Regions from separate parts of the Marinifilum fragile genome, predicted to be linked through region 1. Evidence: riboswitches for the same ligand, from Rfam matches in the RefSeq annotation. Region 1 holds a riboswitch; each other region holds the start of a gene.
What was found. A riboswitch is a leader RNA that binds a small molecule or an ion and turns the genes downstream of it on or off. The one in region 1 is predicted to bind cobalamin.
Positions count from the first base shown of each region.

Region 1 (8,745 bases):
TAGAAAATATTTCTATCTGCATATTTACTTTCCATATCCTCTATTTCACTGCCCGTATCAAACATCTCCTTATTTTTCACTGCATAATCACAAAGCATTGGCATGCGATTGTGAAGTCTGCAGCCACAATGATTATGATGGTCATGAAGTGATTTCTTGGTAGTCTTTTCCATGGTTTTATTGTGGGTAATGATCAGGTTATCCACAAAATTCTTCTGCATTTGACGAGTAAAGACATCTAACTTTTGTCGCTTAATGGTTTTGGCAAAAACACCATTGTGAAAATCTCTCAGCATTTTGGTTACGGTGTAGGCATTGTTGCCATTCATCGCTTCGTTTTGCAGCATTCTTTGCAATCGCTCATCTTTAAGAATTGAAAAGAAAAGCTGAGAATTTAAATCTCTGAAAAGCGTTGTTGGAGCATACTCAATGTTTCCGATAACAGATTCTCGAATTGGATATGTTTTTTTGTAGATCTCTGCATTGGTAATCCATTCTGGATTCTTCACTACTTCTTCAATGATGTATTGAACGGCATCCTTTTGCTTGGCTTTTTCTACATGAGCATAAGCTGCTTTGTTTTCACCATAAACAGGCTGATCCAAATAGATACCACCAATATTTGCAATTACATGATTGGCATAAGTAAACCATTGTCCGATAACCCCCATCATCATCTTACCTGCCTTTTCATAGCTTACACCTTCTTCATAGGTCCATTTTTCTACTTCAGGAACAATGCGTTTCAAATTTTTTAACCCATAACGACTTGCTTTCATCGAATTGTCACCCAAGTCTTCACTTTGTGCTGATGGGTCAACAGTATTTTTGCCGCTTTGTTGAGGTCCATAATGGTACAGAGGATCATCTTCATGTTTGCGGATCATATTGCCCAATACTTGCAACTCATCCCATGGTGTATTCTTATCGATCCAACGATATGCCCATGCAATGGCATATTTGTCGTATACCCCAATTTGAGGAGTGATGTTTTTTACGCCATCCTTAGGTTGAGCTACGTAATTGAAACGTGCATAGTCCATGATAGATGGTGCAGTACCCCCCATTCTTTGGGTAAACGTTTTTGATCTTAACGAATCAACCGGGAAAGCATAGGAAGCTCCCATATTGTGCATCAATCCAAGAGTGTGACCTATTTCGTGAGAAGAAACAAAACGAATGGCATGAGCCATATGTTCATCTGTAAATTTGTTGTCTCTGGCTTTAGGATCAATGCTTCCTGTTTGAATTCTAATCCATGAATGAAGAGCGGTCATCACATTGTGCCACCAGATTACATCTGCTTCAATAATTTCACCCGAACGCGGGTCTACAACAGATGGTCCCATGGCATTCGCCTGGCTCGATGCTGCATAAGTAATCATTGAGAAACGAACATCATCACCATCAAAATCAGGATCATCCACTGGAGCATCTTTGGCTATAATTGCATTCCTGAAGCCTGCTTGTTCGAAAGCTGCTTGCCAATCCGTAATTCCATCTTTAATGGCTTGTCTCCATTGTGGCGGAGTTGACGGATCAATATAGTATACAATTGGCTTTTTAGGTTCTACCAATTCACCAGCCAAATACTTTTCTACATCCTCTTTTTTAGGTTCCAGTCTCCAACGGTTTACAAATTCGCGATTTTCAACTGCTTGCTGAGAATCCTTATAATAGAAATGCTTTGTAGTAAAGTAACCGATTCTCCGATCTGCAAAACGAGGTTTCATTGGTTCTTCAGCCAACAGTACAATATTAGAAGTCACCTCTATCGAAACGGTAATCCCTTCTGCTTTAGTGGTCAAAAGTGATTTCATGATCACATTTTCAGGAAAACTTTTAGCTGCACTAATTTTGGACAATGACTTTATGGCACTACCTGGCATTCCTAAAACACCAAACAAATCATTCAAACTCTTTTCCGATCCATCAAATACCTTGTTTACTTTAAAAACATAGGATGTAGAATCTTTTCCAATACAAGCCAAATCGAAAGCTTCTCTGATTGAAGGAATGTAATTGTCTTTTACCGATTGAGTAATCGCATCACCTTCTTTTCCCTCGTAATAAGGATGGTAAGTTTTAACCCAAATTTTCTCTTGAATGGTATCTGCTTCAAAACGAATTAATAGGTTTTGATAATTGATTCCTTTGTTCAAGCCCAATTCGTTCACCTGAGAAGGAACCTTTGAAATTTTATTCACCAAAAGAAAATCGCGTCCCATTAAAGAATCAGGAATTTCGAAATAGTAATCTTTCTTTACTCGATGAATGTTAATAACACCCAATTTTGTTTGAGCATCAGAAGTGATTACTTCTTCAAAAGCTTTTAAATCAGATTTCGATTCTTTATTTGTGGTAGAATCTACTTCTGTTTCTTTTTTCTTCTTTTTCCAAAAATTAAAGATTCCTTCTTCAGGAGAAATCGAATGAGTTTCTGATGCTATGGAATTCGCATGCATACCCCCCAGAATGCATGCTATTATCATCAGTTTCCCAATCGACTTAGTAGGTGTAATTGTATTTAAATTCATTTATAATGATTTGTTTCAAAGAGATCCAAACAATCTCCTCATATTTGTTGTTTCGCATTAATTATTGCTACTGCTATGGCAGCTCAAAGCAAGAATTCGGAACAAAAATGAATTATTTCAAACTCACAAGGAAAAAGAAAGGAGTGAATCAGAAATATTAGGGAGTGAAAGACAAAAAAAATGGTGTGAATGGATTGCAGGCAATAAAGTGTTTTGCTAAAACAGAGGCAACTTTGCAATAAAATGGTTCTGCTCTATGCCATAATATGGTTTTCTATCGCCCAAAAAAGTATACAAAGCATCAAGGTTCTTTAATCCTGTACCTGGCGAATGATTTAAATCGGTACGCGGCTGATAAGGGTTTTCAACCAAAATACAATTGTCATCAGTAATCTTTATACGAATGGTTAGTGGCTTATCGCTGGTAATAACATTGTGTTTAATGGCATTTTCAACCAATGATTGAATACTTACAGATGGTAGTTTATATTGCATTGCATCCTCAGGGATATCGTATTCCAGTATTAAATTTTCTCCAAAACGTATCCTTTGTAAAAAAACGTATTGCTTTATAAAATCCATTTCCTGTTTCAATTGAATCAAATTACTGTTATTACTGTCTAACAGATATCGGTATACCTTTGATAAACTCACAATAAATTTACGAGCCAACTTAGGCTCCCCATCCACCAAGGCATACAGTGAATTTAAGGAATTGAATAAGAAATGTGGGTTAATTTGATTTTTGATATTCTTTAACTGTGCTTTTACCTTCTCCTCTTCTTCCTCCTGTGCTTTTTTTCTCAATTGTAAAGTTTCACTGATATCCAGTTTAAAACTTGCTACACCGACAACCCTACCTTCTGAATCGGATATGGCATTGAATATCTGCTGGTAATCTATTCCATGACGTTGATATTCTACCAAGAAATGCTCTCCTCCCAATGCTCTATCCAGATACTTTTTCATTTTGATGCGAAAATCACCATAATAAGCATCCAAAATATTCTTCCCCTCTTTTATAAGTTCGTTTTCAAATTTAAGAACCTCCTCTTTATGCACCGAATTAAAACTAGTATACTGGTAATCTCTTCCCACCGAAAAAATCATAATTTGATCGGTACTCTCCATAATGGAAGATAATTTACTTACCTCGTTCATGTGTCTTCTTTCCGCTCTTCTCCTTTTAGTTGATTCATAAAGCCAACGACGCTGAGAAAAATAAAGAAAAACCATCAATAAAAGAGCCAGGACCAATCCAATTAATATGGTTGAATTTCGTGTGGCTTGCACCGTTTCTTTTACGTTGAAAAGTGGTACACTTACTGTAATTAGCCAATTGGTATTGGTTTCTCCAATAGTAACAGGTTGATATACCCTAATAACAGGTACTTGAAGAAATTGAGAATGAACTTCGCTGTGCATTTTTTTACCACTTGCCAACACCTCTCGTATCCCATCTGCATCATTCAAATGATCAATACTTTTACCAATAAAACTTTCCTCGGGATGTGATATACAGAATCCTTGTTCGGAAATAATACTTACATAGGCTCTTCCCAAATCTTCATTATCGTAAAAATGTTGCTGAAATCGATACAGATCCAGATCAGCACCCAACACCCCAATAATACGATTGCTACGTTCAACCGGAACCAGAATAGAACTTATTAAACGATCATCGGATCCCTGATAAGGGACAGATATGTTCTCATTTTTACTTTGCAGAAATTGAATCGCCAATTGATTGTGTATTAGATTCAAATCAGATTGGTAGAAAGAAGAATCTATCTGATCATTTCTTCTATTTAATGAATCAATAGGAATGTACCAAACTGCATTAATTTCGTTTCTCAACTTCAGTTTGGTGATCAGCGCATTATTAATTAGCGCGGATTCCTTCGTGTTCATATCGATAGTTTCTTCTATCGATTCGGCTAGCATTTTTGTACGCAAAATGCTTTCATCCAATTCTCTTTTTACAATCAAAAAACTATTTTGTGCTTTCGATAAAGCCAGATCCACGCTCATTTTACGGGCGGTAATGGTCATTTTATCCCCAATCAAATAAGCTACCGCACCAAATGCCAAAATGATAACCGCTCCTATAAAGATGATGGATTTGTTACGAAAATTCATTAATTCCAGATTTTTAAAAGCACAAAACTTATTAATAAGCAAATATTTACAAATATGAAATGATGTCATTTCAGAAATAGAGTACAAAAGTAATATATAGAATGAATTAGAAATGAATTTCGATAAATTTTACAAATAAGAAGCTTAAAAGGATTCAAAATTAGATAGATAACATATGATCATATAAGAATAAACAATTTACCCTCAATTAAACTGGCAATTAATACAATACCGAAAGACATTGATTAACAAAAACTTATTGCAGCAATATATATTTTCCAAATTCAAACCTGTTAATTAACATACAGCAAAAGCAATTCCCTTTATTTTATAATCAATAAAAAAGAATACATTTGCAAAGCTTTTGGTGCTCTGTTTGCATTCAGCGAATGGAGTTAAAAGGGAATCCGGTGTAAATCCGGAACAGTACCCGCTACTGTAAATCTCGTTAATATCCTATGATATTAATTCGTTCTCAACAGTCAAAATCCACTGTTCTATAGGGATGGGAAGGAGTTGAGAATCGGGAAAGTCAGGAAACCTGCCAGGAGATATTGTTTAATTATTGCTTCCGGGAAAAGAAGTTAATGATGATTTGAGTATATTTTCTGATTTCATTCATCTCACATATTCCAGGAATGCATTAGTATATTTTTACTATGCATAAGATTTTTTGCATGTTGTTAATGCAGGTAGTATGTTTCACTGCATTCTCACAAAAATTTAGCCTTAATGGCAAGGTGTACAACAAAAACACCAAAGAGGGAATCGATTTTGCTTTCGTTTACCTCGATAGTTTGAATACAACAACTACACAAAAAGATGGGCAGTATGAGTTAACCAATGTAGCAAAAGGCAAATATCATCTATGTGTTTCAGTTCTTGGATACGAAAAATTCTGTCAAGAAATTGAGTTAAGCGCTTCCCAAAGTTTCGATATTGGGCTTCAGCCAAAATCTTTTACCATCTCTCCAATAGTTGTAACTGGTACAGGAACACATTATAAAATTGATAATGTGCCTGTTCAAACCGAAATCATTACAAAAGAAGACATTGCTGATATCTCAGGGAGAAATGTAGAGGAAATCATTTCGGGTATCTCCTCCTCTATTGACTATACCACTAGTTCGATGGGTTCCAATATCAAAATTAATGGTTTGGGTAAAGATTACGTGTTGATCCTTTTGAATGGCAAACGACTAACAGGTGGGGTTGGCGGATATGCTGATTTAAATAGAATTAACTCAGCCGATATTGAGCAAATTGAGGTGGTAAAAGGTGCTTCCTCTACCCTATACGGATCCGATGCTATAGCTGGAGTGGTCAATATCATCACCAAAAAAGTAAAAGGTAAATTATCAGCAAGTAGTAGTTCTCGCCTGGGTGCTTATGGAGATTTCAAACAGCTAAATTCCTTCACATTTAGTAAAGGAAAACTATCTGGTAAAACTACTTTTAACCACAAACAAAAGGCTGGATACCAATTGAATTCTTTGAAATTTAATAACAAATGGGAATCCAATCACGATTTGCCATACCTGATTCATACCTACTACAAACCAGTAAACAAAAGTAAATCTTATACCATTAGCCAATTTTTAGAGTACGAAATGAACAAAAAGTTGAGTTTTAACATGGACTTGTCCTGGTATGAAAAGACTTTGTACTTCCCATTCAAAGCTCAAATGCACAATTACTATTACAACAACAGAGCTATTTCGCTAGGCGGAAAGTATAAATTGAAACACAAAAATTACCTGAGTTTCAATTTTGATGCAAACAACTACTTGTATTACACCGAATATCCATACAAATACAACGAAACCTATATTACCAGCACCGATGTAATCAAGAAGACCTATTATCCGGGCGATCGATTTAAAAATTCGGATGAGATAAATGTAATCTCACAAGTGAAAGGCATTTTTAATATCGACGACAAGAACAAACTAAGTTTTGGCACTGAAATTAAAGGCGAATACCTTGAAGCGGAATACAGGTTAACCACACCTAAAGTTGATGCCTATACTTACTCATTGTATGTTCAGGATGAAATAAAATTAAGTGGCAAATTAGATTTGGTTGCAGGTCTTAGAACACTATACCACGATAAAACCGGTTTCTCAGCAACCCCAAAGCTGACCATGATGTACAAAGAATCTAAATTCACTCATAGGTTCACCTACTCCAATGGCTTTAAAAGTCCTACCTTAAAAGAGTTATACTATTATTACGAAAGCAACCGTATGGGCATGTATCGCCTATACCTTGGTAATGAAAACTTGAAAGCTCAGAAATCACATTATCTTGCATTATCAACTGAATTCAAGGCTAATAAGTTTAAAACAGGATTAAACGTATATCTAAATAGAATCTACGACAAGATCGATTATAAAATTATTCCTACAACATACGATCATGCACGAAGAGGTATAGAGGAAACCAAAAAGCGTTACAATATAGATGATGCCAGAACTTTAGGAGCTGATTGGCATTTTAGTTTTCCTGTATTTTCTCGACTGTTATTCAACGGGAGTTATAGCTATGTAAGTGCAAAAAACCTAACTCAGGATATCAGATTAAATGGCATATCAGAACATAGTGCCACATGGAAGCTATCCTATAATCAAAGATGGACGAATAGCAAGCTAAACATCAACTTGTCTGGCGTTTACAAATCGGATCGTTTCTATTTGGAAGAAGATTTGGAGAGAAGCTATGCAGATGCTTACCAAGTTTGGAAACTCTCTTCGAACCTAAGCATTAACAAATGGGAGAACTATAAAATTCGAATCACTGCAGGAATCGACAATCTGTTTGATTATGTAGATGACAGACCCTACGGATCACATTATGGAACCTTAAATCCGGGAAGAACACTCTTTGTTGGATTGAATGTAAACTTTAGCAAATAACCTAATATTCCTTTAGGGATATATCAATAAGATCAAATTAACAAAAACAAAAGACAAAATGAATCTAATCAAAAGATCAGCTATCGCTTTATGCGCATTAGCAATGGTATTCACTGCATGTAGTGATGACAACAATGACGACAAGAACACTTTAGGTGACAAAGAAGGTATTCTATTGGTAACTTTTGGATCTTCATTCCCAGATCCACAAGAGACATTCAAGAACATCGACAATGCTGCTAAAAAACGATTTGCCGGTGAAACCATTAAATGGGGTTACACCTCCGATATCATTATCAACAAATTGCGTCAGGGAAATGGAGAAGGTTCTTTAAAAGGACAAATTATCGACAATGACACGCCTCAGGAGGCTTTGGAAATCATGGTAAAGGATGGCTTTTCTAAATTCAAAGTACAATCTTTACATGTTATTCCTGGTGAAGAATTTGATGAATTAAAAGAAGCAATTCATGCATTCAAAGAAAAATACGAAGGGGTAAGCGTGAAAATTGGTCGTCCTTTATTGGATAGCGATGCTGATATTAAAGCTGTTGCTGATATTCTAGCTGCAAAATTCTCTGAGGAATTAAAAGATGGTCCTGTATTGTTAATGGGACACGGTACTCCACATGCTGCAGATGCTCAATACTTAAAACTTCAGAGCGAGCTACAAAAACTAAATCCTAACTTTTTTGTAGGTACGGTAGAAGGGATTGGTTTCGATGCAGGAACAACTTCAATAGGCGGTATTCTTGCCGAATTGGATAAACTTTCTCCAAAAGCTACCAAAGTTACCATTACTCCATTAATGTCTATTGCTGGTGATCATGCAAACAACGACATGAACGGAAATACAGGCGAATCAGAAATTTCAGAGCAATCCTGGAAAGAAAGATTGGAAGGTAAAGGTTACATGGTTAATACTGTAATGAAAGGCTTGGGCGATTACAACGAGATCAATAAAATCTGGATGGATCACCTGGAAGATGCTGAATAAGACAAACAAACAACATAACTTGTTTAAAAATGAAAGAGGCAGTCCAAAAAGTAAATTGGACTGCCTCTAGCTGCTATTTTGATTTAGTCAACTATGATTACTCACTAAACCGATTTTGATTTATAAACATCTATAATAATTCGTAGTGTTTTGCGCT
Region 1 is NZ_OY781962.1:1,543,777-1,552,521, forward strand. Features, by position in the region: gene ACKPCA_RS06040 (zinc-dependent metalloprotease) at 1-2,537, opposite strand, end outside; gene ACKPCA_RS06045 (histidine kinase) at 2,754-4,676, opposite strand; cobalamin riboswitch at 5,025-5,239, shown strand; gene ACKPCA_RS06050 (TonB-dependent receptor) at 5,336-7,591, shown strand; gene ACKPCA_RS06055 (sirohydrochlorin cobaltochelatase) at 7,650-8,588, shown strand; gene ACKPCA_RS06060 (hypothetical protein) at 8,719-8,745, opposite strand, start outside.

Region 2 (8,745 bases), 1.9 Mb from region 1:
CTGTAAACAGGATTGCCTTAATCTCCGACAATGGGATGTGTATGGATCCCAATACAAGATTCAATAAAACTAGAAAAACCAGCAACAATGTTGCCAGTGTAATTACAATTGATATTCTTCCCAATTTATGGATCATTTCAGCCTTTCGTAAAAATAAGGTTTATGCTCCGGCAACAATTCCGGATGAAAAAAGTGAATGTAATCTGCCAATAAAACATCAGGTTTCATACCTGCTTGTTCATAATATGGTTTTTCACGAATGTTGCACAAAATTACATTCTTATTCTGAAATGCATTAAAATCCATATATCTTGGGTCCTGCTCACCCAAATCTTTTAAGCTTAATCCTGATTTTTCGGGATGAATAATTCTCCAAAAATCACATTTGGAAGCCTTGCTGTATATGGTCTCAAAATCTACCGGATAAGCTCCTTGCATATCATCTTTGATAATGTAATCAGCTCCAGCATCGCGAAAATAATGCGCATAAAAACTATTTCCTCCTGGAACATACCAACTTCCCGATCTCATCTTTCCTGAGAAGACTGTTGGTCGCTTTTCAACATTCGAGGCAATTTTTTTTAGGTTTTGATATCGGGATTCAATTCCATTGAAAATAGAATCTGCTTTCTCTTCCTGCCCCACAAAAAGAGCAAGCATTTTAATCCATTCTGCACGTCCCAATGGTGTTTCCTCATTATAGGCAGCCATTGGCACCAAAGGAATCCCAAGGTTTCTCAATACATCGAAACCTCCAACTTTAAACGGAGATACAAATATTACATCCGGATCGAGAGCAGCCAGCATTTCAAGATTAAAGTTTCCTTCTTTGCCAATTCTTTTCACCTTTCCAGCTTCAACCAAGGATTTCATTCCTTCGTGTCGCAGGTAACGACTACTATTTATGGCTACAATATCATCGATATCTTCCAAGGCAAAGAAATAACTTAACTGCGTACTCGAAAGGCAGACAATTCTCTTGCAAGGAACCGGAATGCTATTGGGAATGCCTTTTGCCTTGGCTTTATCTTTTACAAGATTGAAAGTATCAAAAACTCCATCTTCTCCTTTTTTATGAACCTTTACAATGGTATTATCTCCTGATTTTTCAATCTTAAACTCTTTTGCATGCTTTAATGGAATCTCAAAACTCTTCTTTTGTTCATTACCTCTCGATGCGTTTGAAGACTTGTTATTACAAGCATAAAAAAACAAGCTTAAACTTATAGTCAGAAGAAAAATAATCTTTTTCATGATTCAGATTTTAACGAATTCCTAGCTCTTGACAAATTGCTTTCAAATGTTCAACCCAAATTCCAACAACATCATCATATTCCGCCAAGCCAATCATATCAATTTCTGTGTTGAATCCCTCTTTTTCAAGAATGGTTTTCCAACTGTCTTCTTCACTTCCAGCCATATCATTTCGTGCATGATCACCAGCTACTGACATAAAAGGAGTTAATATCACCTTTTTAATTCCTTTTGATTTCAGCTGAGGAAGAATCGAATCCAGCAAAGGAAAACCTTCTACAGTTCCTACAAAATACTGATCAGATTTTTGCTTTAAATAGTACTCAAATCCAGGATAGTAAATATTTGACTGATGATGAGAACCATGTCCCATAAACAGAACTGCTGTTTTAGAATTCAGTTTTCTTTTAAACTGTTGGTGAAGAGCATCCGCCAATTGCATATGATCATGATCTAGGAAAAGCAGTGGTGTTCCTATCTCTGCTTTTTTAATTCCTTTTGGCATTCCATTGAATACTTCAACGGTATGTTTCAAATTATCATACTCTTCGCCTGGAATGATATGCAAAGATTGAACCGCAACATGAGTAAATCCATCCTCACCCATTTTAGCCAATGCTTCTGCAGGAGAATCAATATTTTCTCCTCTTTTCTTCAATATCTTTCGAATGATTTTTGAGGTATAAGCCCATCGAATCTCCACATCAGGAAACTCGGCTTTTACAATCTTATCAATATTCTCAAAGGCAACCCTGGTTTCAGGATAACTACTCCCAAAAGTTACCAAAAGAATACCTTTTTTGTCCTCTGCTTTTTTATGTGCATGTGCCATCTGCACATGCATTATTAGCAAGAAAAATACACTTAAAAGCAAAAATCGTTTCATAGTGCTATAATTTTTTAGTTTTAATTAGTTTGTTGTAATTTCTCCTAAACCATTTAAAAGAAAGCATCAATCCTGTAATGCTAACCGCTAAGCCAACAAGAGACAAAAGAATTAAAATAGTTTTTCTGAGCGTGTCATATTGCTTTAGTATGGCTAAATCCAATGTGTGGAAGAAGCGATACAACCAGCGACGCAATCTAGAATTTTTATTTAATTTTTTTACACGTTCTCCACTCGCAGGATCAATGTATAACCAAGTTTTCGCAACATCATCAATTTCAATTTTATATGCCATTTGTGGCAAATAATACATGGCTGATCCAGAGTAATAATTGTCGTAATTTTGCTGCTCAACCACAGAAAATAAAGTATTCTTGAATTTCTTTTCAGACTGTTGTTTGATATCCGCTAAACTAAATTTCTTTTGCGGAATCACTTTATCATCATCTAAAGTGTAAATCTCAGATTTTTGATAATCGTCATAATAAACTCTGAATTGAGGAGTGTTTAAAACGGTTTTCCACTCAATTTTGCGAACACCTTCCTTATTTTTAAGAGCTGTGAAAATTTCGCTTGGCAATGTGTTTTTATGTCCCGATAACTCTAACTTTTGATTCCATTCAATGTCAACCTTCTCTTTAGAATTTACCCCAACCATCCAGTCGGGGATTGAAGTAACAGAGACCAATCCACTCAAAATAAAAGTAAACACAAAGAGTCCAAAAAAGAATCCCGCTAGGTGATGCCACTTGTACCAAAACTTCTTGTATGGACTAATTCCCTTTTCTTTTCTCTTTCGAAGTCGAACAAAACCAGCATAAATGCCTGTAATTGACATTAAAATCCCGAAAGATGAAAGAATGATAATTACCAATCGCCAGGAATCTTTTGCCAAGCGAAGTTTTTTAAAGTAAATCCAATGCGGAATTGCTCCAAATCGCGCACTCCACCTGGATCTTCTATTGGTTTCCTGTACAATCTCACCCGTTTTTTCTGAAACATAGAGAACGGTATGAGCTGGATCACTCATTCTACACTTGTAAAATGGGAGCAAAGGTTTATAGTAAGACCATGGCATCCAATCATCCAATTCACCAATTTTTTCCAAATCTTTTACAGGATATCCATTAAATGATGCAGATATTGTTTTGGCATGTTCTTCATCAAAGGAATTAATTGGCTCTAAACTTTTTGCATCATAAGTTTTCTGAGCTTTTTTTCCTGATTTCACACGATAAACGGCTTTGCCATCGCACAATTCCAGTGATACTTTTCCCTTAAAGGATGTTGGAGGAGCTTGCAATTCTTCAAAATCCTGCTTTTTAAACTCGGCAAGGTGCAAAAATCGATCTTTGCGAGAAGCATGAGGAAAACCATCGAAAATCAGAACGATTCCAGAAATGAACCAAACCACAAACATCAGGCTCAGTAATGAACCTGATATGTTATGGATTTGAATGAGATATTTATTGAATCCTTTCAAAACTATTTAGCAAAATTGATTGTAATACCAGCGAAAAATGTGCGCCCAGGATTAATGGTTCCGTAATGAGAGCCATAAGGACTATCATCTACATGGTCGAAAATGTTATCAACTCCAAGTTGAGCTTCTAAAATGAATGAGCCTAGATTTAAAAATTTGTGATTAGTAGTTAGCTTCCAGATATCGTATCCTTTGGCATTATCTTCTCCATTATCATATGACTTTTCATCCTGAATACGTCCCAGAATCGTTGCGCTAAACGAATAATTCTTCCATGAACGATCGTAAGTCAAACGAACATTTCCATAATTTTCTGCAACTCCATCCAATTTTTCACCTGTGGTTTCATCATTGGCATCAACATAGCTGTATCCACCTCCGAGCGTAAAACCCGCTCCTAATTTTGCGTTCAGCAAGAAATCAATCCCTTGAGATTTCGACTCCTCAACATTGTAATGTTTGAGTCTTCTTGTGATTTCATTTTCTGCATCACCAGGTTCAATATCAATAGTCTCATATGCGATCAAATCATCTACATTATTGATGTATCCTGTAATGCTTGCCGAAAGGAAATCATTATGAAACTCTACACCTAATGAAGAATATTGCGATTTCTGAGGATCCAAATCTTCATTACCTAAATAAAGAGTTCCTCCTTTTTCGTAGGCGTAATACAATTCTTTTACAGTAGGAGCTTTAAATCCATATCCATAAGTCCCACGGAAATTAAAATGATCTAGCTTGTAAAGTAAAGATACTTTTGGAGTAAAAGCACTACCAAATTCATTGTGCTTTACGTAACGGGTTCCTGCTACCAACTGAAGTTTTTCAAGCAACTTGATTTCTTCTTGAGCATATAAAGCTATTGTTTTGGCCTCAGCCTTTCCGTTTACCAAACGATCTTCAGATACCATTTTCTCTCTCAGATAATCTGCACCTAAAGTAAGAGTGTTATTTTTAGAAATGACATTTACATATTTCATTCTAAAATTGCTCATTCTTTGATCATTCTGAATGTCTTTATCACTTTTCTTATAACTCTTGTAATCTTGATTGTATCGATAATAATATCTGTACTGATCAAAGTTATAGTCAACGGATACGTAATCTTTTTTATTTAATAAATACTTGGCTCCTGCTTCAAAAGACTTATCGGTATAGAAATAACCATATTTATAAATAGAAGTAGGTCTTATAACATGCTTTTTGAAAAATGAATTTCCGGCATAAACCTCCAATTTCCTAGTGGCACGAAATTTTAAAGTTTGAGCGAAAGTAAAATCGTTGTACTCATATTGTGCTCTTTTATCCGTTTCAATCAGTTGTCCTTTTTTGATTTCAAAAGGACTTAATTTCCATCCATCGCTTCTTTTGTGGTTAAAATTTCCATTCCATGAGAACTTACCCAGGTTAAGATCAACCGTATTGCTTTGTTGATAAGTCCGATATTCGCGAATACGACTCGTATTGGAAACATTTACCTTTTGTTTTGATTTTTTTGTAATGATATTTACAACACCAGCAATAGCATCCGATCCATATAGTAAAGAAGATGCACCTTTTAATACTTCAATACGCTCAACATCATCAGGATTAATTCTATTTAGATCGGTATTTCCACCAACATCTCCATACATACGTTTGCCATCAACAAGCACAAGAATAAAGTCATTTCCCAAACCATTAATGGTCATCATGGCTCCCATTGTTCCTGGATTAAAATCAAATGATGGACTTACATTCATCATCAACTCGTTAAAATCTGAAGCTCCTGCACTTGCAATGGCTTTTTTATTAATCAATTCAGTTTGAACCGGAGCTGTTTTTAAATGATGCGCGGTACCAGTTCCAGTTACAACAATTTCTCCCAACTGACTTTTGGATTCTATCATTGTAAAATTTAGAACATTGACACCTTCCTTAATGGTGATTTTCTGCTTTTGACGACTATATCCCGAAAAGGATACAACCAAATCGTAATCCCCTGGTGCTAAATTCTTAATCTGGTATTCGCCTTTGTTATTTGTCGCTGTACCTGTAGTAGTGCCTGAGAAATATACACTAGCACCAGGCATTGCTTGTTGGTTACTTTTTTGGGTTACCACCCCTTTTAGCACAGCATTCTGTGCATTAACGAAAGTCACTGAAATCAGTAGCATAATAGCTACAACATAAATCTTTTGCATAGCAAGATATTAAAACATTAATAACTTCACTTTGCAATCCTTATGAACGACGAGAATAATTCAGAACATTAAAACCAATAAGTCCCAAACATAAACTTCTGTCCCGGAAGCAAAATGTTTAATCGTTGTGATGGCAGGTCTTCTGACTTATCCTGATTTTTATGCCTTCCCATTCAATCTAAAATCGAACAGTGGCTGTAGTATAAAAACCGCGATCCCAAAACTCTGGAACCAGACTTACAGCAGCGGGAACTGTTGCAGATTTTCACTGCATTCCCTTTTAATCCTATTGCACATGAAGATGCAACTAGAACCATTACTGTCGCAAAAGTATATATTATTTTCTTACTGGCAAGTGTGCTTTTCAGCAGGAAAGTTTATTGCATAAAAAAGCCGTTTCATTTCTGAAACGGCTTTTATCCTTTCTCTTCGGGAAGGACTTAAACCCAACCCATATATCTCTTAATTTCAACAATTTTATTAGAGTTTGAGAGCAGAGAACGAATTGATAAATGTGCATGGGAAATTATTCGTTTTACCTCTGCTCTCATTCATGGCTATTCAAACATAACCAGTTAACTTAGTTAGAATATCATTTTCTAATAAATATTTCAATACATTACAGACTTTATGAAGAGGCTGCCTAATAAAGATTTTATATTTGGAGAGATATCTATAAGATTTTTCAAATCCCCAACGCTCCACTACTTTTGAGACCAGCTCTTTTTTCTAATCTGTTTAATTTTTCAATTGCCAATTGACTGCACAATCAGAAAAATACTTACTTGCATTTTTCAAACACTCTTCCTTCTGCCATGATGTTAAGTTTTCAAATTCATCAAATATCAAAGCCATAGCAATCGGATTTTGAGGTTCTTTTCTGTAAGTACTTAGAATTGATTTTTTACGAAGAGTAACAGCCTTCTTTATTTCTTTACGATATTTAAACAGTTTACCTTCATCCTCTTCACATAAATTCTCTTCGGATTTGTGAGTTTGCACCCAACTAATTTTTTCTGCTAAACTGTCCATGTAAGCTTTTTGATATTTTCTTAAAATCCGATCGTATTCTGTATTCTCAAAAGAATTATTAACAATAACCAATTCTTTTTTATCTATCTCAAAATTAAACTTCCCATAACGAAATATCCAGATATCATATTCTTTCTCTGCATCAACTACCAATGTCATCTTAAAAGGTGGTTTTACATTTTCAATAAATGCATCAAACGCCCCGTCTTTAAGTTGAACATCCGATAAGATTGTTTTTGATTTCTCGCTTTTGGTATTCAGCTTTAATTCTATTTTAGAATCACCTACACCCTCAATTTTACCTGAAATTCTAATTGATTCTTTGTTGCATGAAAAAAAACAACAAACAACTACTAATAATAATAAATTTCTCATTCTTAATATTTAATACTACACCAAAATAAATAGAGCTAGTTTAACTTTTAGCCGAACTACGATTACCATCATTTAAATGACATTGCATAGCCTCATAAATCAACTCCTCTTTACTGATGTTTAATTAATTCTCTGATAATAACCATTCCCTACTTTGCCTCTTTATTAAAAAAGTAAGCTTGTTCAGTTCTTTGTTTTTTCACTACAACTATATTTAAAGCAAGCTTTTCATTTATTTAGTCTCCGGCAAAAACATTATATCCAATATATCAGCCTTTTTTAGGAATTTCTTAGCTGCTTTAGCAATTTCTTTTGTGGTCACATTATTAATCACATTGTCGAAATATTCGGGCGACATTCTGTTTTCTCCCGTTTCGTAAAACTTAGTCAATACAGATAACCAATAATTGTTATTCATCAGAGCTTTGCGGTTATTCTTTTTCATATTCAAAACCACCTTATCCAAATCGGACTGAAGCACTGATTTCTGAACCTGTTTTAGCTCTTTATATACCAACTCTTTTAAATGATCTGCCTTTGCAGGATCACAATCAAAGCGTATCTCTAATCCCAGGTTCATTTCAGGAATACGAGAGCCTGTAGGACGTACATTGACACCATAGGTTCCTCCTTCCTTCTCACGAATATTTTCGGTAAAGCGAAGGTTAAGTACAGAACCCAATATGTTGTGGTAAATGATTGTTTCTCTTGAATAATCAGCATCAGCTCTCATCTTCAAATCAACAGTAGCTTTTGGCTCTGTCATTGGCAGATAAATGCGGTGCTCATGTTTCCCTTTCGGAAAATAGTCTCCATTATCCACCCACTCTTCAACTTCACCAGTTGAATTAATGGCTCCAATATACTCCTCCACCAGTGGTTTAAGTGTTTCGGCATCTACATCACCGATAATGAAGAATGTGAAATCTGCCGCATTAGATAGACGCTCGAAATAGATCTCCTTCATACGTTCGAAATCCATCTGTTCTAAGTAGTATTTGTCAAATGCTAACAAGCGTGGATCACCATTATTGCTAAGGATGGTCAAGGTATCCCTCATGAGATCTTTAGCCGTTTCCACCTTATTATTAATGTTGTAATAATTGCGTTCCATGAGTTGATCATAAGCATTACGGTCAAAGCGTGGCTCTTCAAAACGCATATAGACTAACTGTAACATAGTTTCCAAATCCTTAACCATCGTACTGGCTGAAACAGATTCCTCATATTCTCCGAACTTAAAGCCACACGAGGGTGTTTTACCAGCAGTAATCTTCTTAAACTGGATAGGATCGTGAGCACCAATACCAAAACCAGATACAAATGCTGAAGCAGCTCTGAATGATGGTATATCTTTCACATCATATAACGACTTTCCTCCCTTGCTGACCGCCTTGAGGATAACCTTATTGGTCTTATTGTTAACTTGCTTAAAGACCACCTTAGCGCCATTTGAAAGGGTCCATTCCTGGGCTTTAAACGCGTCAATAGTCTTCTCACTAACAACTTTACCCGGTATTGGAGTGGTG
Region 2 is NZ_OY781962.1:3,417,246-3,425,990, forward strand. Features, by position in the region: gene ACKPCA_RS13630 (FecCD family ABC transporter permease) at 1-136, opposite strand, end outside; gene ACKPCA_RS13635 (ABC transporter substrate-binding protein) at 133-1,254, opposite strand; gene ACKPCA_RS13640 (sirohydrochlorin cobaltochelatase) at 1,265-2,140, opposite strand; gene ACKPCA_RS13645 (PepSY domain-containing protein) at 2,145-3,623, opposite strand; gene ACKPCA_RS13650 (TonB-dependent receptor) at 3,626-5,809, opposite strand; cobalamin riboswitch at 5,925-6,142, opposite strand; gene ACKPCA_RS13655 (DUF4369 domain-containing protein) at 6,548-7,216, opposite strand; gene ACKPCA_RS13660 (M16 family metallopeptidase) at 7,449-8,745, opposite strand, start outside.
Region 2: linked by a shared signal. The riboswitch ahead of ACKPCA_RS13650 (TonB-dependent receptor) and the one ahead of ACKPCA_RS06050 (TonB-dependent receptor) in region 1 are both predicted to bind cobalamin.

Region 3 (4,075 bases), 610 kb from region 1:
CCTTTGTTTTGGCGTAAATATTAAATCTTAAAACTGATATGAGAATTTTGCCATAAATGCTCTACCTGGCATATTATATCCATCTTTCTCAGTATAATTTTCATCTAGTAAATTTGAAATTGAAAATCCAACAGTATAGTTCTCGTTAAAAGAATAGCTGGCCGAATAATCAAAAACATAAGAAACCGGGTGACGCAACAATTCTTCATTCACTAAATCAGGACGCACCTCTTTCCCATTAAAAACAATTGGCTCTTTGGTAATATTTGGCCAATTGGAATAATCAGCCAAGTACATGTAGTTATTCTCGTATCTGTGACCAATATATCTTCCATTCAATCTTGTCGAAAATCCTTTAAGATTATCGTACTCAACACCAAATGAAGCGGTGTTATCTCGAACAAACCTCATTTCGCCTTCCAGCGGATTACCTTGCGCATCAGTATACTTTACTGTTGCATCAATCAAATGAGTATAATTTAAATACAATCGCAAGGAATAATCATAGTCTTTTAATGCACCAAAATCATAAGAAGCGCTTAGTTCCAATCCATCCATATCTGCACTTTGCGCATTAATATAGGTTGTACTGTAATCAGGCAAGGAACTTCTGATGATTTTATCTTTGTGATGCGTATTGAAATAAGTAAGGTCGAAATTGACACCTTTTCTGTAATTATTATAAGCCAAACCAAAGTCTGTTGTATTTGATTTTTCAGGATCCAAATCCGGGTTTCCTACTGTTTTTGAAGAACCTCTGGTGTATTCCCCTGCTACTTGATATGCCTTAGGTGCCAAAAAAGCATCACCCCAACTTGCGTGTGCTGATAAGTCACCAATTAAATTATATTTTACACCAATATTTTTAGTAAAAACCGAGTAGTCCTCATTTTTCTTTGTGTTTCCTAACAAATCATCAGCTTCCAGTTTAAACTTGATATGATCTCCTCTTGCTCCAAGCATCAAATTCAACTTGTCGTTTAATAATTTGAATTGCAATTGTGCATAGAGCCCTGTAGCAATGTTTTTATAATCTGGTTGGTAAGGAGCTTCAATATTTCCACTGGTATCGAAGTTGGTACTTTCGTATTTTTCGGTTTTATTATCCAAACCAAAGGCAAGGTTGTGTTTTCCTATTTGGTAGGAATCTGTCAATTGGAATCCATAGTTTTTATAAACACTTTCAAAATCACCGTATCCATCAGAACCCACATCAATCGTTTTATTCTCCTCGTTTGAATAGAATGGTGAAAACATGATGTTATGATTTTTGATTTTCCCCACTACATCAAAACCCGTTGTAAAGCGTTCAATATCTTTAGAGTCCATTCCTTCGGTATGCCAGAAATTACCAGGAGTTTCAATGTCATCACCTCTGTAGTATCCGCCGTTCAGGTTAATCTTCCAATCCTCTGCGAGGGTAATTCCTAATCGAGTATTTAAATTATAGGTAGTGAATTGTGTATTCACCATTCTTTCTCCATATGAACTTTCATCCAAAATAGATTTTGCATACTTCTCATCATACAAGTTGTGACTACCCGTTTTGTAATCTTTCCCTTGATTATTGAATGAAAATCCCAAATCAAAATCTATCATTTCAGAAACAGAACCACCTAATGCTGCATTTAACTTAGAAGTTTTAAAGCTTCCATATTCAGCATCAATTCTTCCGCCTAACTCACCGGTACTATTTTTGGTCACAATATTTACAACACCAGCCATAGCTGCCGATCCATATTGGGCAGAAAAAGGACCTTTCAATATTTCTACTCTTTCTACATTCTGCAAATTAATACTTGCTATATTTTCAGTACCTGCTGGTTTTCCATCTACCAAAATCACTGTATACTTTACACTTGGCGAAGGAGTAAAACCACGCATACTAACCGTTGCCTGTACACCTGGGTATTGCAAAATATCAATCGATGCTGATCGTTTTAATAAACCCGCCACATCAACGGCTGGTGAGGCTTCAATCATTCTTTGAGTAATCACCTCAATTTTTTGCGGTAAATCCTTAAGTTTGGCATTCACTCTGGAAGCATTAATTTCAACTTCCTCTAAATTCAAATGCTTTACAACCTTTTTGTCATCAGTTGAATTTGGCACTTCATCAGCTTTTACTACAGCGTTAAATAATGACAGCAATGCAAAAGCAGTTAAAAATGTTCTTTTCATGTTTTTAAAGAATAAAATGAAAATAAGATTAACTAATGCAATGCAGACAGGGAGCTTAAAAGAAATTTCACAATATACCGTAAAGGACCAGTTATGGCAGAAAAATCCCTATTTAGTTATTGATTACTTTTTCGTTCGCTTGCTCTTTTTCCCGAAAGCAATGACTTAAATGTTTGCAGTGGCAGGTCTTCTGACTTGTTCTACTTTTTGAGGCCTTCCCATTCCTAAACAATATGGAACAGTGGCAAGGAGTATTTCAAAAAGCTATATTAGAACTTACAGCTACGGGTATAGTTCCGGATTTTCACCGGATTCCCTTTTCATTTCTACTTCTGATAATAGAGAAGTAAAAAACCAAATGCAGCGCAAATGTATACAAATTTTCTCTACAACTTTCCTAAAAAGATCGTTTATTCAACATCTTTTTACATCTGAATTAACTCGTGTGTAAAGTTTTTTTTAGGTAGGCAATTAACTCTTGAATACTGTTACAACAAGTAACACTTTCATTCTGATGGATCTCCCATTTCATAGTATCTTCCAGTAATTTCACACAACAGTCTCCTACTTGCTCACAGGTAACCTGATATCCTTCTCGAGACAAGGCTCGCTGCGTCCAAAATCCCATCACATCATTACCCAAAAGTTGTATGGTTTGTTTTTTCTGGTAATTCATAATAAAATTACCTGTCTTTCTATCGAAATTGAAAGATTTATTCTGAAAGGTATCTTCAATGCTTCTATTCAATACCAAATCTTCAGGAGCGCCCACTTTTATTGGTTGATTTCTTGCCATTAACCAAATTAAATCGGCTGCTTGTAAAGCCAAATCCAATTCATGAGTAGACATCAAAATGGCTTTATTGGTTTCTCTTGCCAAACGATGCAGCAAACGCATAATTTCAACACGGTTCGGTAGATCGAGATGCGCTGTAGGTTCATCCAACATGATTAATGGAGTATCTTGTGCCAAAGCTTTTGCAATCATTACCCTCTGACGCTCACCATCACTCAATTGATTGATATAGTGATTCGCGTAATGCAGTAATCCAACCTGTTCGAGAGCCCATTTTATTTTATCATTATCAGCATCAGATAATTTTCCCATCCAGGAAGTATACGGATGACGCCCCAAAGAAACGATATGATATACCGTAAGATTGCCAACATTAATCCTTTCTGTAAGAACAATACTAAGAAGTTGTGCAATTTCTTTAAAGTTTCTATCTCGAATGGGAATACCTTCAACCAAAGTGCGACCATCCAGTGGGGCTTGTATTCCGGCAATGGTTCTCATTAAAGTAGATTTACCTGCTCCATTGGGGCCAAGCAAACAAACCATTTCTCCCTTCCGAATCGTTAGGTTAATATCAGATAGCAAACACAAAGTATCTTTCTTCGATTGCTTGTAACCTATTGCAAGATCTTTGGTAACTAATATATTTTGATGCTCTCTCTCCTCTTTCATAGTTCCATTATCCACCAAAGGATGCTTTTACATTTCTACTCCTCATAATTACCCAAATCACTACTGGCCCACCAAATAAAGCTGTCACGGAATTAATAGGCAATGTATTTTGATTGCCTGGCAATTGAGAAAAAATATCACAAATTAGCATTATTGCAGCTCCAATTAGCACTACTGCTGGCATTAACACTTTATGACTTGCTGTTCTAAAAATGGAACGAGCAATATGTGGAACCGCAACCCCCACAAAAGCAATCGGTCCAGTAAATGCAGTTAATGTTCCTGCGATTAAAGCCGTGCTAATGATTACCGCAATTCTGGTTTTATTTACCGATATTCCTACTCCTCTAGCATAATTCTCTCCTAACAGCAATGCATCCATAGGCTTTATCAGGAAAAATGCCAAAATTAAACCTGCAAATACAA
Region 3 is NZ_OY781962.1:2,156,498-2,160,572, forward strand. Features, by position in the region: gene ACKPCA_RS08550 (TonB-dependent receptor plug domain-containing protein) at 28-2,181, opposite strand; cobalamin riboswitch at 2,345-2,555, opposite strand; gene ACKPCA_RS08555 (ABC transporter ATP-binding protein) at 2,618-3,664, opposite strand; gene ACKPCA_RS08560 (iron ABC transporter permease) at 3,657-4,075, opposite strand, start outside.
Region 3: linked by a shared signal. The riboswitch ahead of ACKPCA_RS08550 (TonB-dependent receptor plug domain-containing protein) and the one ahead of ACKPCA_RS06050 (TonB-dependent receptor) in region 1 are both predicted to bind cobalamin.

Region 4 (8,745 bases), 620 kb from region 1:
CACCTGCAACAGCAGCAACCACCAAAGCCCAGTTTCCCAAAAAAGCGGAAACAACTCCAAAAAAGGCTGGAACAATTGCCGAGGCCATTACCATTAAAGCAACACCTAGGCTAGCACCGGAACTAATTCCCAGAACAAAAGGGCCTGCTAATGGATTTCTAAACAATGTTTGCATCATTAATCCTGTTACCGATAATCCTGCACCTACAAAAATGGCTGTTAATGCTTTGGGTAACCTAAAATTAAGAACAATATAATTCCACGAAGTTTTCACCTCATTTCCTGCCAATATCGCAAACACCTTTTCAAAAGGAATATTTACCGATCCAAAAATTAGATCTAGCAACAATAAAGTGATGATGATAAGGCTTAAACCGCCAAATAAAATAGATACAATTTTACCTTTCTGAGAAACCATAGTTCTGTTAATTCAATTTCTGATAAAAATGCAATTCATAATCCGGCAACAAGTCTGGATGTAAAATTTTAATAATGTCCTTAAATACCACATCAGGCTGAATGACTCCAGATTCAAACCAGTCATTAGCACCACTCTCCTTCATTCTTTTGGTATAACAGTATACTTGCTTTGTTTTGTAAGACTCAAACAAAGTATACCTATCATCCAGATTCTCCAGATCTTTTATTGTTTTGCATTGTCCAGGACCAAACCAAATATCGGCATCATGTTGTTTATCAAACACAGTTTCAAAACTTAAAGGCATACTCCCGCTCGTACTATCCGAAAACCAGCAATAATCTGCCTTCCCATCTCTAAGGAATTGAGCCAAATAAGATTGCCCTCCCGGCATATACCATGTGCCTTTAAAATTATATCCTGAAAGAATTGTAGGCTTATTTTTAACGGTAGTTACAATTGATTTTAAATCAATGTATCTTTTTTCAACCTCATCGAAATGTTTCTCTGCCTCAGCTTCTTTATTAAAAAAGGCAGCGATAAACTTGGCCCATTCGGCACGAGCCAAAGGCGAAGATTCCATCCATTCGATATTATACGCAACAGGCAATCCAGCTTGCATTAATTTAGTTTCTCTATCGGTAATCTTCATAAACCCAGCCACCATTACCAAATCTGGATCAATTTCAACAATCTTTTCGAAATTTAAGCTTTCAGAATGACCTACTGCCTGAATTTTACCAGCCTTAGCTCTCTTGTCTATTTCCTCATCGTAGATTCTATCACGTAAAGAAACGGCTACAATTTTATCCTCTACGCCCAAGAATTTCAAAATTCCGATTTGTGTGCTGGAAAGTGCCGCAATACTTTTAACAGGAACCTCTACCATCAAACCATCATCAGGAAGTTTTCCTTCAAATTGATCTCCTCTATTTTTAAGGTAATACTTCTGAAAAACCTTGCCTTCGTTCCAAGGATCCCAAACAATCAATTCCTTCAAATTATTATCAAGAATATTGATTTCGAATCCCTTTGCATACTTCAGTTTTGTTTGATGATAAAAAGCCTTATCAGCAATATCTGATTCTGAATTCTGTGAAGTCTTCTTTTTTTGCTCTCCTGATTGACATGCAACAAAACCTAAAACAGTCAGAAGTAACAAGTTTAGGCCGATCGTTTTTAATAAGTTCATTTCTTCCACAAATTATTGTGGGGAAGGATGATAAGAAAATACAATTCTTAAAATTATACTCCCGTTACTCAGTTCCCCGAAGTCACGAAATAGTTTCATTAATTAGGCAGGTATTCCGACTTAACTATCTTAGGAAAGTATTACGGCTGCGGGGACAGCTTTGGATTTTCACCAAATTCCCTTTTCATTCTTGAAACAAGAAACCCAATTGCTGCAAAGCTATGCAATATTTTGGAAATAAAAATAAGTTTTAGAACAATTGGAATTACTTGAATTCATAAAAAAAGAGATCAAACCAAGGCGGATCTAATCTCTTTATAAAAACACATTCAATATGGTATTACATTGCCACAATATCTTTCTTCATACCATACAAAACAAAAAGAACTTCTTCTTTTTCCTTTTGCCCAACATCATTCATTTCAAGTGCCTGCAATATATCATCAAGAACTGCATTAAACTCAACATCACTAATATTCATTCCCTTGTGAGTTGATAACATATCTTTTCCTTCATATACACTTGGGCCACCTGTTCCCATGATGAAAAAGTTAGCCGCACCTTTTTTTAAACTTGGAATGTCGCTCTTGGAAAAGCGTGGTGCAATTGCGGCATTTTTAAGATGTAGGTCAACAGTATCACTAGCAATTTTTGTAATCCCATCGCTTCCGCCTAATCTTTCGTAAAGTGATAACTCCATTATTAAATCCTCCTTATTTTAAAATAAACAAGAATTTACGGAGAATTACCAGCAATGTCAATTAATTAAACAAACTATAGCTCAACGAAATTAAATAAAATGGTATCTTTCTCATTCTAAATTATACAAATCAACAAGTATGAAAAAACTACTATTCGCATTGCTTTTCATCCCACTTATTGGGATGGCACAAGATCAAAAACTACCAGAACATTTCTCTTGCCTGGAGTATTTTATGGGTAATTGGAAAAGTGAGACAACCGGCAAAGCAGGAAAAGGAATTGGAAAGCAATCTTTTACTACAGAAATGAATGGTCGATATATTACATTAAATGTAGAAACCAAGTTTGACCCTAGCGAAAAATATCCTGAAGGTGAGTTACATATCGATAAAGGATACATCAGCTTCGATGGATTTCGTAAGAAAATCATCTATCGACAATTTAATATCGAAGGCTATGTAAATCAATTTGTGTTAGATAATTCGAAAGAAGGTGTATTTGTTTTTGAAACAGAAGCCATAGAAAATGTTCCAAAGGGATTTAGGGCAAGAATCACTTTTGAGATCGTGGACGAAAACACATTTAAAGAAGGATTCGAATTGGCTGCTCCAGGAAAAGATTATTCGGGATGCATATATAATACATGGAAACGTATAAAATAGATGATATAAAAAAGGACACGCAATGCGTGTCCCTACATTAAATTATTTCGCTGCACTTCTAGTTTCTCTGTAAATTCATCCATATCTTTTGTAATGAATTCATGAACTACAATCTCCGGTTGCACTTCCGCAATGATTTCCTTTACTCGTTCTGATTGAAAAGGCAAATGCTGATCGATTTGCAAAACATGCTTACGAGCTGCCGAATATTTTTCGCGATGAGTAAGTTTTTCCCAATCCTGAGGAAAACCATTTTGTATCTGTTTCAACTGATACTCTCCCGACAAACTGCAATTCAGGTGCAAACTTTTAATTTTGGCTTGTACATCTTTTGACAATCTTGATATTCTATCCAAAACAAAATCGATGGCCTCATCCTCACAACGCAGAGCGGGATTGGTATTCATTAAATGCCCTGTATCCAACAAAACATTCCAATTGCTGAACTCTAACCTTCCTGCAAAATCATCAACCTCTGCTGGAAATAGCAGATCCAAACCTGGCCACCACAAATTTTCTATAGCCAAAGTAACCGGAGGTTCTCCATCGGTGAATTCCTGTGCCGTACGGTTTAGCATCTCTGCCAAGTTGGAACTCACTTCGGTATTCTTATAAGTAAAATCACGTGAAAAGGCATGATCCAACTCAACATGGGCAGCATGAATAACTGCATGGGCCGGATTAAACAGGCTAGCATTCTCCCACAACTTCTTTTGCGTTTGCACCATTTCGGAAGCATTTCTTCCTCCACAACAAAATTGCAAGTAATCATTATTTACATCCGGGAAATAATATTTTGCAGCTTCCTCTCCTTTTCGCCAAACATCCAACCAGGTTACCCAAAACGGCAAATGAATTGATTTTACTACTTCCTTTGGGATTTCATCAGATGGATGATCGTACCCTATTAGTAACTCCACACCATCTAATTCTTTTGTATTGATATATTCTTTTAATCCCTCCCATTTGTTATCGAATCGATCCACATCAGAAGGATGAACTGAAAAGTCAATTAAGTTTTGGTAGCTCATTGTCTAAAAATTTTGCACCAAAAATAGTTCAATACCAATAAGCAATCAAAACGATTGGTAAAATATATTAATCTGTGAGTGCATATTAGCACAGAATAAAATTTTTCAAAAAGAATCGAGATTGCAATTTTAATGATTCAAATGAGCATTTTCGAAGCAGGTTTTTCTATCACTTTTTTATGAGCTCAAGCTAAAAAATGACGTTTTGCCTCTTTTTCGAAAATTCCGTAAACGTTATCATAAACATGCAAAATGGTCAAATCATGTTAATAATGACAAAATTCTTTATTAAATCTGTGTAACGCAAACAATTTCGGGAGTTTCCGCAACCGTTATAAGTTCATTTTTTTGTTATTTCTCCACTTTTCGAGGATTTTATTTAGATCATTTCTACGAATAATACATAGATTTACAATGTCAGCATAAGAGAAATATCAAGAGCTGATTTTATTAACATTTAATTATTAAATTTTATTTGTATGAAAACAAAAAATGTAAATCTTAAAGGAATTGTTTTGGGAGCATTACTATTCTTAGGCGCAAGTTCAGCTTTTGCCACCGGTAACATCAAAATCAATCAGTATTTGGACACAGATTTGTCTATCGTTTCTATCATCAACCCTACTGAATCGGTTTTAAAAATGAAGATCTACGATAGAGAAGGAAACCTATACTACTCTAAAAAAGTAAATAGCGCTACTACAGATCAGAAACTATTTGACTTTTCTTATTTGGAAGATGGTATTTATAAAATTGTACTAAGTGGTGCAGATGAAAATGTTGAAAAAGAGTTCGTTATTGAAGGAAAAAAACTTAAAGTTACAGACGCTAAAGAACTTGCTGAAAAAACTTTATTCAGATCTAAAGACAACGACTTGTTCGTGAGCTACCTTTCTTTTGAAAATACGACTTTCAACCTTTCAATTACTGATGAATTAGGAAATGAAGTATTCGAAGAATCATATACATCAGCTCCAACTTTTTCAAAGAAGTTTAATGTTACTGCATTACCTGAAGGAGAGTACAAAGTACGTTTAGTTTCAAACAACAAAGAATACAATTATGCCTTCAGAAAATAATGACCAATGTGGGTTGTGTGACCAGATGATTCCAATGAATCACAAATTTTTAATAAGTGTATCCCATTCATGTTAGAGATACACTTATTTTTTGTCCAATATTTTAGGATGTTTACACTTCCGGAAAAACCAACTATCCCATTACATAACTGATCAACGGATAAGCAAGCTACTCCCAAAAAAACATCATTCCTTCTTACCCATCATTTCACTTTCTTCTTAAGACACAGAAAACTGTTAAGGTTTCTTAAAAAACTGTTAAAAAAAATTCAAGGACATAAAACTTTACAATTTTCTTCTACTTTTGTTAGCTCATGAAATGGTTTACCTTCATATTATCACTTTATGCACTGCTTCTAACAGTAGTTCCTTGTAACGATGCCCATGCATTCACTCAAGACAAATCAAACTATGAGTTGGTTGATGGAAGTGATCACATGAATGAAAATCATATTGATACCTGTTCCCCATTCTGCGCATGTACCTGCTGCCAATTAATGGTCAAAGTAAACTTTACAACAATTGACCTTTCTACTCAGGAAACAGTATCCGAACAATATAATTTCCAAAAAGACTTTGTGGAAAACTATCACCCTGATTGTTTCCACCCTCCTATTGTTTAAGTCTGACTTCGATTTTTCGAATCAATCTTTTATGTCAGTTCATGTTGTGAACTAGACGAGTGTACTCCTGCTCTTGCTGCAGCTTGACAGTTTACATTCTTTCACAATGTTATACATCTCGGTTAACTCACAATTGAACTGACTTTAATTAATTGTCCGACTTAAACAAAATAATATGATAGATAAAATAATTTCGTATTCTATTCAGAACAAACTGATAATAGGACTTTTTACTCTTGCACTAATTGCTGCAGGTTTATGGTCTATGAAAAAGGTACCTTTAGATGCAGTACCAGATATAACAAATAATCAAGTACAAGTAATTACAACTGCTCCTAATTTAGGCACTACGGATATTGAGCAATTCGTAACTTATCCTGTTGAACTTGCCATGTCAAACCTTCCAGGAGTAAATGAAATTCGCTCAGTTTCCAGATTTGGGCTCTCAGTTGTTACTGTAGTTTTCGATGATGATAAAGGAACTTACCTTCCACGCCAGGTAGTTAGCGAAAAATTAGGCGAAGTGGCAGAGCAAATTCCAGAAGGATTTGGAACGCCTTTTATGGGACCAATCTCTACAGGTTTAGGTGAAATCTACCAATATACACTTGAAGTAGATCCAAAATTTGAAAGTAAATATTCTCCAACTGATTTGCGTAGCATTCAAGATTGGATTGTTCGTAGACAAATGGCTATGGTTCCAGGTGTAGTAGAGATCAATAGTATGGGGGGTAATCAGAAACAATATGAGGTAGCCATAGATCCAAATCGCTTGCTTGCTAACCAACTTAGTTTAGCTCAAGTTTTCGATGCACTAAAAGATAATAATGAAAATACAGGTGGTGCTTATATCGAAAAAGATCACAAGGCAAACTTTATTCGCGGAGAAGGAATCCTACGCACCAAATCTGATATTGAAAACATTGTAGTTTCAGTACAAAACAACACTCCAATTTTAGTAAAAGATATTGCTGAAGTTCGTTTCGGATCGGCAGTTCGCTACGGAGCTTTTACAAAAAATGGCAAAGAAGCAGTTGGAGGTATCATCATGATGATTAAAGATGGAAATTCAAATGATGTAATTACCGATGTAAAGGAGAGAATTGCTCAAATTCAAAAATCACTTCCGGAAGGAGTTAGCATAGAACCCCTTTTGGATAGAAGTAAACTGATAGAAAAAACAACTTCAACCGTTTCAGGCAATCTTATTGAAGGTGGATTGATTGTAATTTTTATTCTAGTAATTCTGCTTGGAAACTGGAGAGGTGGATTAATCGTTGCTTCTACCATCCCTCTCTCGTTGCTGTTTGCCTTTATCATGATGAATATCTTCGGTGTTTGGGCCAACCTCATGAGTTTAGGAGCAATTGACTTTGGTATTATTGTAGATGGTGCTGTAATTATTGTAGAAAGTATCGTCTTTTATCTCTCAAGACAACTCAAAAAACCTTCATCTGATGAAATGAATGATCTGACCCAAAAATCCTCATCGAAAATGATGAACTCTGCATTCTTTGGTCAATTCATTATCCTTATTGTATTCATTCCTATCCTGGCTCTAGAGGGTGTGGAAGGTAAGATGTTCCGCCCTATGGCTCAAACATTCGCTTTTGCATTAATTGGAGCTATGATTCTATGTTTGACTTACGTTCCAATGATTTCTTCAATTTTTCTTAAAAAATCGAAGAGTGATAAACCCGGGTTTGGTGATAAGATTGTGAAAGGGATTGAAAATTTCTTTGAACCAATTCTAGCTGCAGCACTACGCAGAGGCAAAATAGTACTGATAGGTTCAATTGCCATACTGATCTCTTCAATCGTTTTATTTTCGCGAATGGGGGGAGAGTTTATTCCTCAATTGGATGAAGGAGATCTGGCTTTTCATGCAATTTTAAAACCAGGATCTTCCCTATCGGAAACAGTAGCTACCACAACAAGAATTGAAAAACTTTTAAAAGAAACTTATCCTGAAATTACAACCATTGCCAGTAGAATTGGTGTAGCTGAAGTTCCAACCGATCCGATGCCAATGGATATTGCTGATGTATTTGTTCTTTTAAAACCACAAGATGAATGGACTTCAGCAGAAAACAAAGATGAACTGATCGAAAAAATGAAGGCAACGGTACATACCATTCCTGGTGTGAACTACGAATTTACCCAACCAATCGAAATGCGTTTTAACGAATTGTTAACAGGAGTTCGTGAGGATATTGCCATCAAATTATTTGGTGAAGATTTAGATATTTTGGCCACAAAAGCAGAAGAAATTGGAAAAATAATAGCAGGTACCGATGGAGTGGCCGATATGAAGGTTGAAGCTACAGCTGGTCTTCCGCAAATAACTGTAAACTATAAGAGTGATATGTTAGCTCGTTATGGATTGAGCGTTGTACAATTAAATCAATTGGTATCCTCGGCCTTTGCAGGTGGGACTGCAGGCATCATCTTCGAAGGTGAAAAAAGATTTGATTTGGTTGTTCGTTTAAATCAAAAAAACAGAACCAACATTAATGATATTCGTGAATTATATATAACACTTTCAAACGGATCTCAAATTCCACTGCGCGAAGTTGCTGACATTAACTATGAAGGTGGTCCTATGCAAATTTCAAGAGAGAATACTGCAAGAAGAACCTATGTTGGGATTAACGTTCGAGGCAGAGATATAAAATCTCTGGTTGAAGAAATTCAGGAAAAATTAGATCAAAACCTAGATCTTCCGGCAGGATATTACATCCGTTACGGGGGTGCATTTGAGAACCTGGAAAGAGCATCGAAAAGATTACAGGTAGTGATTCCAATTGCACTGGGCTTAATTTTCCTATTGATCTTTTTCGCACTCAAATCGATGAAGCAATCGGTAATGATTTATATGGCAATTCCCTTTGCAGCCATTGGGGGCATCTACTCTCTTTGGTTACGCGACATGCCTTTCAGCATCTCGGCAGGTGTAGGATTCATCGTACTATTTGGTGTTGCAGTTCTTAATGGCTTAGTATTAATCAGTAGCTTAAATGAATTAAAAGAAGAAGGTA
Region 4 is NZ_OY781962.1:2,160,789-2,169,533, forward strand. Features, by position in the region: gene ACKPCA_RS08560 (iron ABC transporter permease) at 1-418, opposite strand, end outside; gene ACKPCA_RS08565 (ABC transporter substrate-binding protein) at 426-1,610, opposite strand; cobalamin riboswitch at 1,699-1,833, opposite strand; gene ACKPCA_RS08570 (group I truncated hemoglobin) at 1,951-2,310, opposite strand; gene ACKPCA_RS08575 (hypothetical protein) at 2,450-2,974, shown strand; gene ACKPCA_RS08580 (apurinic/apyrimidinic endonuclease family protein) at 3,007-4,005, opposite strand; gene ACKPCA_RS08585 (hypothetical protein) at 4,485-5,084, shown strand; gene ACKPCA_RS08590 (DUF6660 family protein) at 5,399-5,707, shown strand; gene ACKPCA_RS08595 (CusA/CzcA family heavy metal efflux RND transporter) at 5,883-8,745, shown strand, end outside.
Region 4: linked by a shared signal. The riboswitch ahead of ACKPCA_RS08565 (ABC transporter substrate-binding protein) and the one ahead of ACKPCA_RS06050 (TonB-dependent receptor) in region 1 are both predicted to bind cobalamin.